2 regions of the Pseudomonas sp. 18173 genome follow, and region 1 is predicted to be linked to the other one. Evidence: riboswitches for the same ligand, from Rfam matches in the RefSeq annotation. Region 1 holds a riboswitch; the other holds the start of a gene.
What was found. A riboswitch is a leader RNA that binds a small molecule or an ion and turns the genes downstream of it on or off. The one in region 1 is predicted to bind cobalamin.

Region 1 (4,410 bases):
GGCACAATGACCTTCCAGCACGGCGGCAGGTACCAGGGAGCCGGCATAAATGATCACCGGGCAGCTGCGAATCAGGCGCTGGCCCTTGACGGTAATCAGTTCGGGGTCGCCGGGACCTGCGCCAATAAAGTAGACGGTCATCGTCGCTTCCTGTGGGAAAAAAAGGGGCTGAACAGGGCTTCAGATGAAGAATGTTCATGATCGATGGCGGGGATTATCGGGGATTTCAGGCGGCGCCGGCCAATGCCAGTGTTGCCTGGGCATATTTTTGTCGTGGAATCAGCAGTTTTGCCGGGGCCTGGGCCAGTTGTTCCGCCAGGGCCAGTGCGGCGCTTTCCGCCACGCCGTAGCAACCGGTGCGTTCAAACGCTATTTGCGATTGATGACTGAGTTGCGCCTCATAAACCGCCAGTTGTTCACTGCTGAAGTACATCAATTCCAGGCCAAGCTGCGTCGCCAACTCGATCAGTGCCGGTTCGTTGCGTTTCAGGTCGATGCTGGCCAGGGCCTTGATTTCATGCAACGGGATTTGATGCGCCGCCAACGCCTGGTCGAGCAGCGCGCGCAACGTGCTGACGGGGCAGCCCCGCTGGCAGCCCAGGCCGACCACCAGGGTCGGCGCTGTGCCGGCATTCGTCATGCGTGGTATTGACCATCGCTTTTGCGACGGAACAACCAGGCGCTGATCAGGCCAAGGGCCAGCCAGAACGCCACGTTGGTCAGTTGCGAAGCGATTTTGAACTGGGCTTCCAGTGCCTCGGGAGCGAGCATCGAATGCACTTCCGGTTGCGGTGCGCCAAGCACATGGGGAACGGCGATGATCGCCGCGCCGAGGACTTTCATCAGCCAGTGACAGCTGAAGACGATCAGGGCGATACCGACGGCGGTGGAGGCGGCAGTACCGACCCACCACAGTTGCCGTTGTGCCAGGTCGGCGGCGGCAGTGCCGGGCAGTTCAGGTGGCAGGCCGAGGGTTGGCGCGAGCACGAACGTCGCATAACCGGCCAGGCCCCAGAGCAGGCCCTGGGAGGTTCTGGTCGGCGCGCGCAAGGTGTACAGGCCGGCCAGCATCAGGGCGAAACCGACAGCCACCACCAGATTGCCGCCGGTGGTCGACAGCACGCGCTGCCAGCCGTCTTCCGGCTCCCAGGCTTCGCTGTCGTGAGTGTGGGCAGCCATCGCACCGTCGGCGTGTTCATGCATTTCAACCGCGGCCGGTTCGGCTTTTTCGTAGGTTTCGGCCTGCAGAATCAGGGGCGCGACCCAGAAGCTTTGCAGCAAGGTCAGCAACAGGGCGGCCAGCAGCCCGGTGAAACCTGCGGTTTGCGCAATACGCTTGATCATATTGGCAGGTCTCAATGGCACGGGAACGCGGAGCTGTGACGGGTATCGTGGGCGGCGTTGTGTACCGCTTCGATGTGCGAGAAACCGGCGAAATACACCAGGCACGCGCCCAGGATCGACGCGCAGACGGCGGCGGCCAGACGTTGAGCCAGGGTAGAAGTGGTGCTGGTAGTGGTGTGGCCGGTGCTGCTGATGATCGACATGGCGTTTCCCTCTGGTCTGTCAGCGGGGAATGAGAGCGCATGCAAAAACCTGCACGGGCAGGCCGCGCAGCGTTTCAAACAGCGCCCGCCCACCGCGGGTTTGTTGTTTCAGTGATCGTTCTGGTCACTTTGTGTTGCGGGCCGGTCTCCGGGCTCACGAGGGGCACAGGCATCGCCTGATCCTGCAAGCATCACCTTCCCATGCCGTGATGGCACAGTGGATCTGATGCTTCGCTCGCTTACCGTTGCGGGGGCAGCACCGGACTGACATGGCTTTGAAGTAAAGCACATGATTCACCGGTTTCCCGTTTCACCCTGTGAAGGGCACCCGTAACAAGGCGTGTAGGAGAGCATGGGCAGGGGTTGGACGTCAATTGGCGGGGGTCGCACTTGAATATCGAGTCGCGCGCCTTCGCGAGCAAGCCCGCTCCCACACTTGACCCTTTTCCCCTGAAAGAACCCGATCAAATGTGGGAGCGGGCTTGCTCGCGAAGGGCACGCCGCAGAAGTCACGTGAACATTGACCCGCCCCAATACCATGCGTAGCCTTGCGCTTTCGAGGTTCTTCGGCGTTTGTCGAAGCTAAGAAGGGAACGCGGTCGATGCCGCGGCTGCCCCCGCAACTGTGAACGGTGATGTTCGTTGCCACGCCACTGCTGGCTCAATCCATGAGACCGGCGGGAAGGCGCAGCGAATGCCAGGCTCAAGGCCGGCACACCGTCAGCCAGGAGACCTGCCTCGACACAGATTCTCACTTTCAACCGGGCGGGGTGATCCGGTGGCGAACTCTTCAGGCATGCGCGTGCGCGCTGCCGGTCGTCGTCCCGTATGCCCGCCACCTTAGCCATAGGGCATCCGATGAAAACACTGGCCAAACTCCCTGTCACCATCGTTACCGGCTTTCTCGGCTCGGGTAAAACCACGCTGCTGCGGCACATGCTCGACAACGCCCAGGGGCGCCGCATCGCGGTGATCGTCAACGAATTCGGTGAATTGGGCATTGATGGCGAAATCCTCAAGCAGTGCTCGATCGGTTGCACCGAAGAGGAAGCCAACGGCCGTGTCTATGAGCTGGCCAATGGCTGCCTGTGCTGCACCGTCCAGGAAGAATTCTTCCCGGTGATGCGTGAACTGGTGGCCCGTCGCGGCGATCTCGACCACATCCTCATCGAAACCTCCGGCCTGGCCCTGCCAAAGCCTTTGGTGCAAGCCTTCCAGTGGCCGGAAATCCGCAGCGCCTGCACCGTTGACGCAGTGATCACCATGGTCGACAGCCCGGCCGTGGCCGCTGGCACCTTCGCCGCGTTCCCGGACCAGGTCGATGCCCAGCGCAAGCTCGACCCGAACCTGGACCACGAATCGCCGCTGCACGAACTGTTCGCCGACCAACTGGCCAGCGCCGACCTGGTGATCCTCAACAAGACCGACCTGATCGCCCCGGCAGACCTGGCCCGCGTGCGCCTGGAAGTCGCCGAAGAATTGCCGCCAGCGGTGAAAATCGTCGAAGCCAGCAGCGGCCGCCTGCCATTGGACGTGCTGATCGGCCTGGGTGCCGGCTCCGAAGAACACATCGACAGCCGCCACAGCCACCACGACCATCACCACGATGGCGACGACGATCATGATGACCACGATCACGACGCCTTCGATTCGATCTCCATCGAACTGCCGCAAGCCGACGAAAGCCTGCTGATGGATGCGCTGACCCAACTGGTGGTCCAGCACGGCATCCTGCGCGTCAAAGGTTTCGCCGCCGTGCCGAACAAACCGATGCGCCTGCTGATCCAGGGCGTGGGCACGCGTTTCGACAAGCACTTCGACCGCCAGTGGGGCGCAGAAGAAGTGCGCAACACCCGCCTGGTGCTGATCGGCCAGGAACTGGACGCCGCCGTGCTCGAAGCGCAACTGCGCGCCGCGCTCAGCGTGTAAGCCATGCACCTGCTCAGGACCCAGCCCGGCGGTTTCGTGTCGGACGACAACATCGCCGACCTTGGACAAACCCCCGCCGAGCTGGTGGTTCTGTGCAGCGGCGATTCCAGCCTGGCGCTGCTCGCCGAAGCGGCGCAACAGCTGCCTGACGATTACCCGAGCGTGCGCCTGGCCAACCCGATGCAGGTGCAGAACCATGCTTCTGTCGATTTGTACGTCGACGAAGTCCTGCGTCACGCCAAGGTGATCCTGATTTCACTGCACGGTGGCATCGCCTATTGGCGTTACGGCATCGAGCGTCTGGTCGAGCTGTCGCAGCGTGGCGTGCAGGTCATTCTGGTACCGGGCGATGATCGCCCGGACCCGGAACTCAGCGATCTGAGCACCGTCGGCGCCGAGGATCGCGACCGGCTCTGGCAGTTCCTGCGTCAGGGCGGCATGGGCAACGCCCTGGATTTCTTCCGCTGCCTCGCCAACCGCTGGCTGGCGCGTGACTACACCTGGGGCGAACCGCAAACCCTGCCACGCACGGCGATTTACCATCCACATAAACACTCTGCCGCACTGAGTGACTGGCAGGCCGACTGGCATGCCGCTCAACCCGTGGCGGCGGTGCTGTTTTACCGTTCGCATTTGCAGGCGGCGAACACCGCTTTCATTGATGTTTTTTGCCAGCGATTGCGGGCGGCGGGGTTGAATCCGTTGCCGATTGCGCTGGCGAGCCTGAAAGAGCCCGGCTGCCTTTGCGTGGTCGAGGACTGGCTCGACGAGGCCTGCGCCTCGGTGATTCTGAACACCACCGGCTTCGCCCAGTCCAGCCCGGAAGCACCGCATCTGCGGCCGTTCCGCCGCAATATCCCGGTGATCCAGGCGATTTGCGCCCAGGACAACGAACCGGGTTGGCGCGCCAGCGAACAGGGGCTTGGCCCCCGCG
Region 2 (4,410 bases), on a different contig from region 1:
TCAGCGGCAACACGGCGATCACCCACGCGGTGACGCCATGGCTGCGCCAGCCGCGACCGCCACCGTTGAAACGTTGCTCGATGCGCTCGGCAAAACGGCCGAACGCCACCAGCGGATGCCAGCGTTTGGGTTCACCCAGCAGCGCATCCAGCGCAACCGCGGCGACACTCAACAACGCCACACTCATTGACTCACTCCCCAATAATTTTCGTACAGCAATTCATGTAGCGGACGCGCCTGCGCCCAGCCTTCGAGCACCAGCATCGGCGCTGGGTAGAATTCCTTGACCGGTCCCAGGCACAGCACGGCCAGTGGTTTGGCGCCCGGCGGCAGCTGCAACAGGTCGGCCAGTGCCTGGGGTTCGAACAGCGACACCCAGCCCATGCCCAGCCCTTCGGCGCGTGACGCCAGCCACAGGTTCTGGATGGCACAGGACAATGAGGCCATGTCCATTTCCGGCAAGGTGCGGCGGCCGAAGATATGCGGCTCGCGGTCGTCCATCAGTGCGGCCACCAGTACCTCGGCGCAATCGATGATGCCTTCGACCTTGAGCTTCATGAACTCATCGCTGCGCTCGCCGAGGGCTTCGGCGGTGCGGATGCGTTCTTCTTCCACCAGCGCCTGGATTTGCCCGCGCAAGGCGCGATCGCTGATGCGGATGAAGCGCCAGGGCTGCATGAGGCCGACACTCGGTGCCTGGTGCGCGGCCTCGAGCAGGCGCCGGAGCAATTCAGGCTCGACGGTGCCGCCGCTGAAGTGGCGCATGTCACGGCGTTCGGCAATGGCGCGATAGACCGCTGCGCGCTCGGCTTCGGAAAATGCGTTATCCGTCATGGCCTCTTCGCGGGCAAGCCCGCTCCCACAGGGTTTTGGTCAGGCGCAAACAGCGCGGCAATCGCCGACGGATTGGATGGAAAATAGAAATGCACATAAGAGGCGGTCATCCGCCCCTCACGATAAACCGCTTCCGCCCCTCGTCCGCCATTAGGGCTCAAGCCACGGGCAATCGGTGTCAATTCAGTGGTGGTCAGCGAATGGTGATAGGTGTGCCCGCGCAGCGAACCTTCCGGCAGGTCCACCGCTTGCAACGCCAGCGCCGCCAGACGCTTTTGCATCACCGCATCACCGGCCAGCAAACCAACCAGTTCGGCGCGAGTGCCCTCGACATCGGTCAGGGAATCGAGCAGATAAAGCATGCCGCCGCACTCGGCGAGCAACGGTTTGCCTGCCTGGTGGTGGGCGCGGATCGCATCGAGCATCGCAGTGTTTTGCGCCAGCGCAACATGGTGCAGCTCCGGGTAACCACCCGGCAGATACAGGCTGTCGGCCTCTGGCAACGCTCGGTCGCGGATCGGTGAGAAGAACGATAACTCGGCGCCCATCGCCCGCAGCAAGTCCAGGCTCGCGCCGTAGGTGAATGCAAAGGCTTCATCCCGGGCGACGGCAATGCGCACACCGGCCAGCAGCGGTTCGGCGGCAATGGCATCCGGTGCGGCGAACTCGACTGCCGGTGGCAGCGCGACCTCGCAACTGCTGGCCAGGGCATCGGCGGCCGCATCGAGACGCAGGTCGAGATCGTTCAGCTCACTGGCTTGAACCAGCCCCAGATGCCGGCTCGGCAATTCGATTCCGGTTTCCCGGGACAGCGCGCCGTACCAGCGCAACCCCTCAGTCAGGCTGCCTTCGAGCAGCTGTGCATGGCGCAGCGTGCCGACGCGGTTGGCCAGCACGCCGGCGAACGGCAAGTCCGGCTGATAGCGCGCCAGCCCCAGGGCCAACGCGCCGAAGGTCTGGGCCATGGCGGTGCCATCGATCACACCGAGCACCGGCACACCAAAATGCCGCGCCAGATCGGCGCTCGACGGCGTACCGTCGAACAGCCCCATGACCCCTTCGATCAGAATCAGGTCGGCTTCGGCCGCGGCTTCCCAGAGTAACCGGCGACTCTCCTGTTCGCCGACCATCCACATGTCCAGTTGATACACCCGCGCACCACTGGCGCGCTCGAGGATCATCGGATCGAGAAAGTCGGGGCCGCACTTGAACACGCGGACCTTGCGCCCCTGATTGCGGTGCAATCGGGCCAGCGCCGCGGTGACGGTGGTCTTGCCCTGGCCGGAAGCTGGCGCGGCAATCAGTACCGCCGGGCATTGACGAGGGCTATTCATAAAGTGCGACTCACAGCTCGACGCCTTTCTGCGCTTTGATCCCGGCCTGGAAGGCATGCTTGATCACGCCCATTTCGGTGACGGTGTCAGCCATCTCGATCATTTCCGGTTTGGCGGCACGACCGGTGACCACCACGTGCTGCATCGGTGGCCGGGACTGCAAGTCACTGAGCACCTGATCGAGGTCGAGGTAGCCATGCTTGAGGGCGATGTTCAGCTCGTCCAGCACCACCAGCCCGATAGACGGGTCGCGCAGCAGTTGCTGCGACACCGCCCAGGCGGCTTCGGCAGCAGCGATGTCGCGCTGACGGTCCTGGGTTTCCCAGGTGAAACCTTCGCCCATCACATGAAAACGCACCTGCTCGGGAAAGCGTCGGAAAAACAACTCTTCGCCCGTGCTGTTGCGGCCCTTGATGAACTGCACCACGCCGCATTGCATGCCATGCCCCAGAGCGCGGGCGAGCATGCCAAAGGCCGAACTGCTCTTGCCTTTCCCGTTACCGGTCAGCACCAGCAACAGGCCGCACTCGTTCGGGGAATTGGCGATGCGCTCGTCGATCACGGCTTTCTTGCGCTGCATGCGCGCCAGGTGGCGTTCATCACGATCGGGGGTATCAGTCATGGGGGAGCTCTCCGTTGAGGCAGGAATAACGGCGGGCAGGCACAGCAAAAGAAGGCAACAAGCCTGGCATCGCCCACCGTGATGCCGCTGGATGAATCAGGCCGGTCTCCGGGCTCATGAGTGGCCGCGGGGCCGGACTGTGCGCCTTCCCGCATCGAATCGACACAGTGGCATCACACACAGTTTTCACTCATTTACCGTTGCGGGGGCAGCGCCGGAATTGCAGGCCTTCGACTAACGGAAGGACTCACTCACCGGCTTCCCTGTTTCACTCTGTCGACCCAAGCCACAGAGCACCTGAAACAAGCCGCGAAGGTTAGAGGGTTGGGGGTGGAGCGTCAATTAAAGCCGGGCGGCCACCTGCCGAATAACTGCCGACGATCAATAAACTGACGTCAATCTTGTGCCACGCTCGCAGCAGTGATATCAAAGAGCCACAACCCCACAACACAATAACAAGGGTGAGCCCATGCAAGGCATGATCATCAGCAATCCAAACCTGGAATTCCTGCGCCCGGTGCTCGAGCGCTGGTTCGAATGCATCGACCGCTATAACGCCATCCGCGGCGATGGCGACACACCGTACTGGCACGACGAAAAAGCCAACCTCGGACTGCTGTCTGCCGCGGCCTGGATGGCCGAGATGGTCACGCTGCAACAGACGACCACCCGCAAACAGACCGAAGAAGGCGACCGCAACGGCCGTGCCGACCTGTTCCTCGCCTCGCCCGAAACCCGCGCCTACATCCAGGTCAGCCAGCGCTGGCCCCGGGTCAACAGCCTGAACCTGACCCAGGCCTTGCTCGAGGTCGCCAGCGATGCGAAGCGAGTGAGCCATGCCAGCGACCTGAAACTCGGCTGCCTGTTCGTCGCCCCGCAAAAAGCCCAGCAAGGCGCAACGCCGGAAGAACTCCAGGACATGGTCGACGACCTGCAAAAGGAACACACCTGCGCGGTGGCCTGGTATTTCCCTTATGCCTACCGCAAGTTGCGCAACGAAGCCGGCAACTATCACCCCGGCATTGCGGTGCTGTTCAAGGAAGCACGCGGCTAAGGGTTGAACCATCGCAGCGCAATACTTCTCTATGAATAGAACAAGGCATTCATAGGGAAGACCAGCATGCGCACGCCCCCGCTCGTTCTCGTTATCGCGCTTTGCGGAGGGCTCGCCGCTTGTGGCGAGACCTCTCGCCTGCAAGTCTCCGACGGCACCGGTCCTTCGCCCCGCCTGCCGGAGCCGGACAAAACCCTGATCCCCACCGTGAACATCGCCCCGGCCATTGGCTGGCCACAGGGTGCGAAACCCGTCGCCGCCACGGGCACTCAAGTGAGCGCTTTTGCCGAAGACCTGGATCACCCGCGCTGGCTTTATGTGCTGCCCAATGGCGATGTGCTGGTGGCGGAAACCGCCGCACCACCCAAACCCGAAGACGGTAAAGGCATCCGCGGCTGGGTCATGAAGAAAGTCATGGGGCGTGCCGGGTCTACCGTGCCCAGCCCGAACCGCATCACGTTACTGCGGGACAAGGATCACGATGGCATCGCGGAAACCCGCACGGTGTTTGTGCAAAACCTCAATTCACCCTTCGGCATGACGCTGGTCGGCAATGACCTGTACGT

Region 2: linked by a shared signal. The riboswitch ahead of cobO (cob(I)yrinic acid a,c-diamide adenosyltransferase) and the one ahead of cobW (cobalamin biosynthesis protein CobW) in region 1 are both predicted to bind cobalamin.

Annotation. Positions count from the first base shown of each region.
Region 1 covers NZ_JBKFTN010000020.1:55,252-59,661, reverse strand. Annotated here, with positions in the region: gene cobM (precorrin-4 C(11)-methyltransferase) at 1-141, opposite strand, end outside; gene ACLD1X_RS21425 (cobalamin biosynthesis protein) at 227-640, opposite strand; gene ACLD1X_RS21420 (CbtA family protein) at 637-1,344, opposite strand; gene ACLD1X_RS21415 (CbtB domain-containing protein) at 1,356-1,547, opposite strand; cobalamin riboswitch at 1,670-1,894, opposite strand; cobalamin riboswitch at 2,090-2,302, shown strand; gene cobW (cobalamin biosynthesis protein CobW) at 2,406-3,476, shown strand; gene cobN (cobaltochelatase subunit CobN) at 3,480-4,410, shown strand, end outside.
Region 2 covers NZ_JBKFTN010000036.1:6,843-11,252, forward strand. Annotated here, with positions in the region: gene cbiB (adenosylcobinamide-phosphate synthase CbiB) at 1-187, opposite strand, end outside; gene bluB (5,6-dimethylbenzimidazole synthase) at 184-834, opposite strand; gene ACLD1X_RS27220 (cobyrinate a,c-diamide synthase) at 831-2,168, opposite strand; gene cobO (cob(I)yrinic acid a,c-diamide adenosyltransferase) at 2,179-2,790, opposite strand; cobalamin riboswitch at 2,873-3,106, opposite strand; gene ACLD1X_RS27230 (hypothetical protein) at 3,260-3,844, shown strand; gene ACLD1X_RS27235 (PQQ-dependent sugar dehydrogenase) at 3,911-4,410, shown strand, end outside.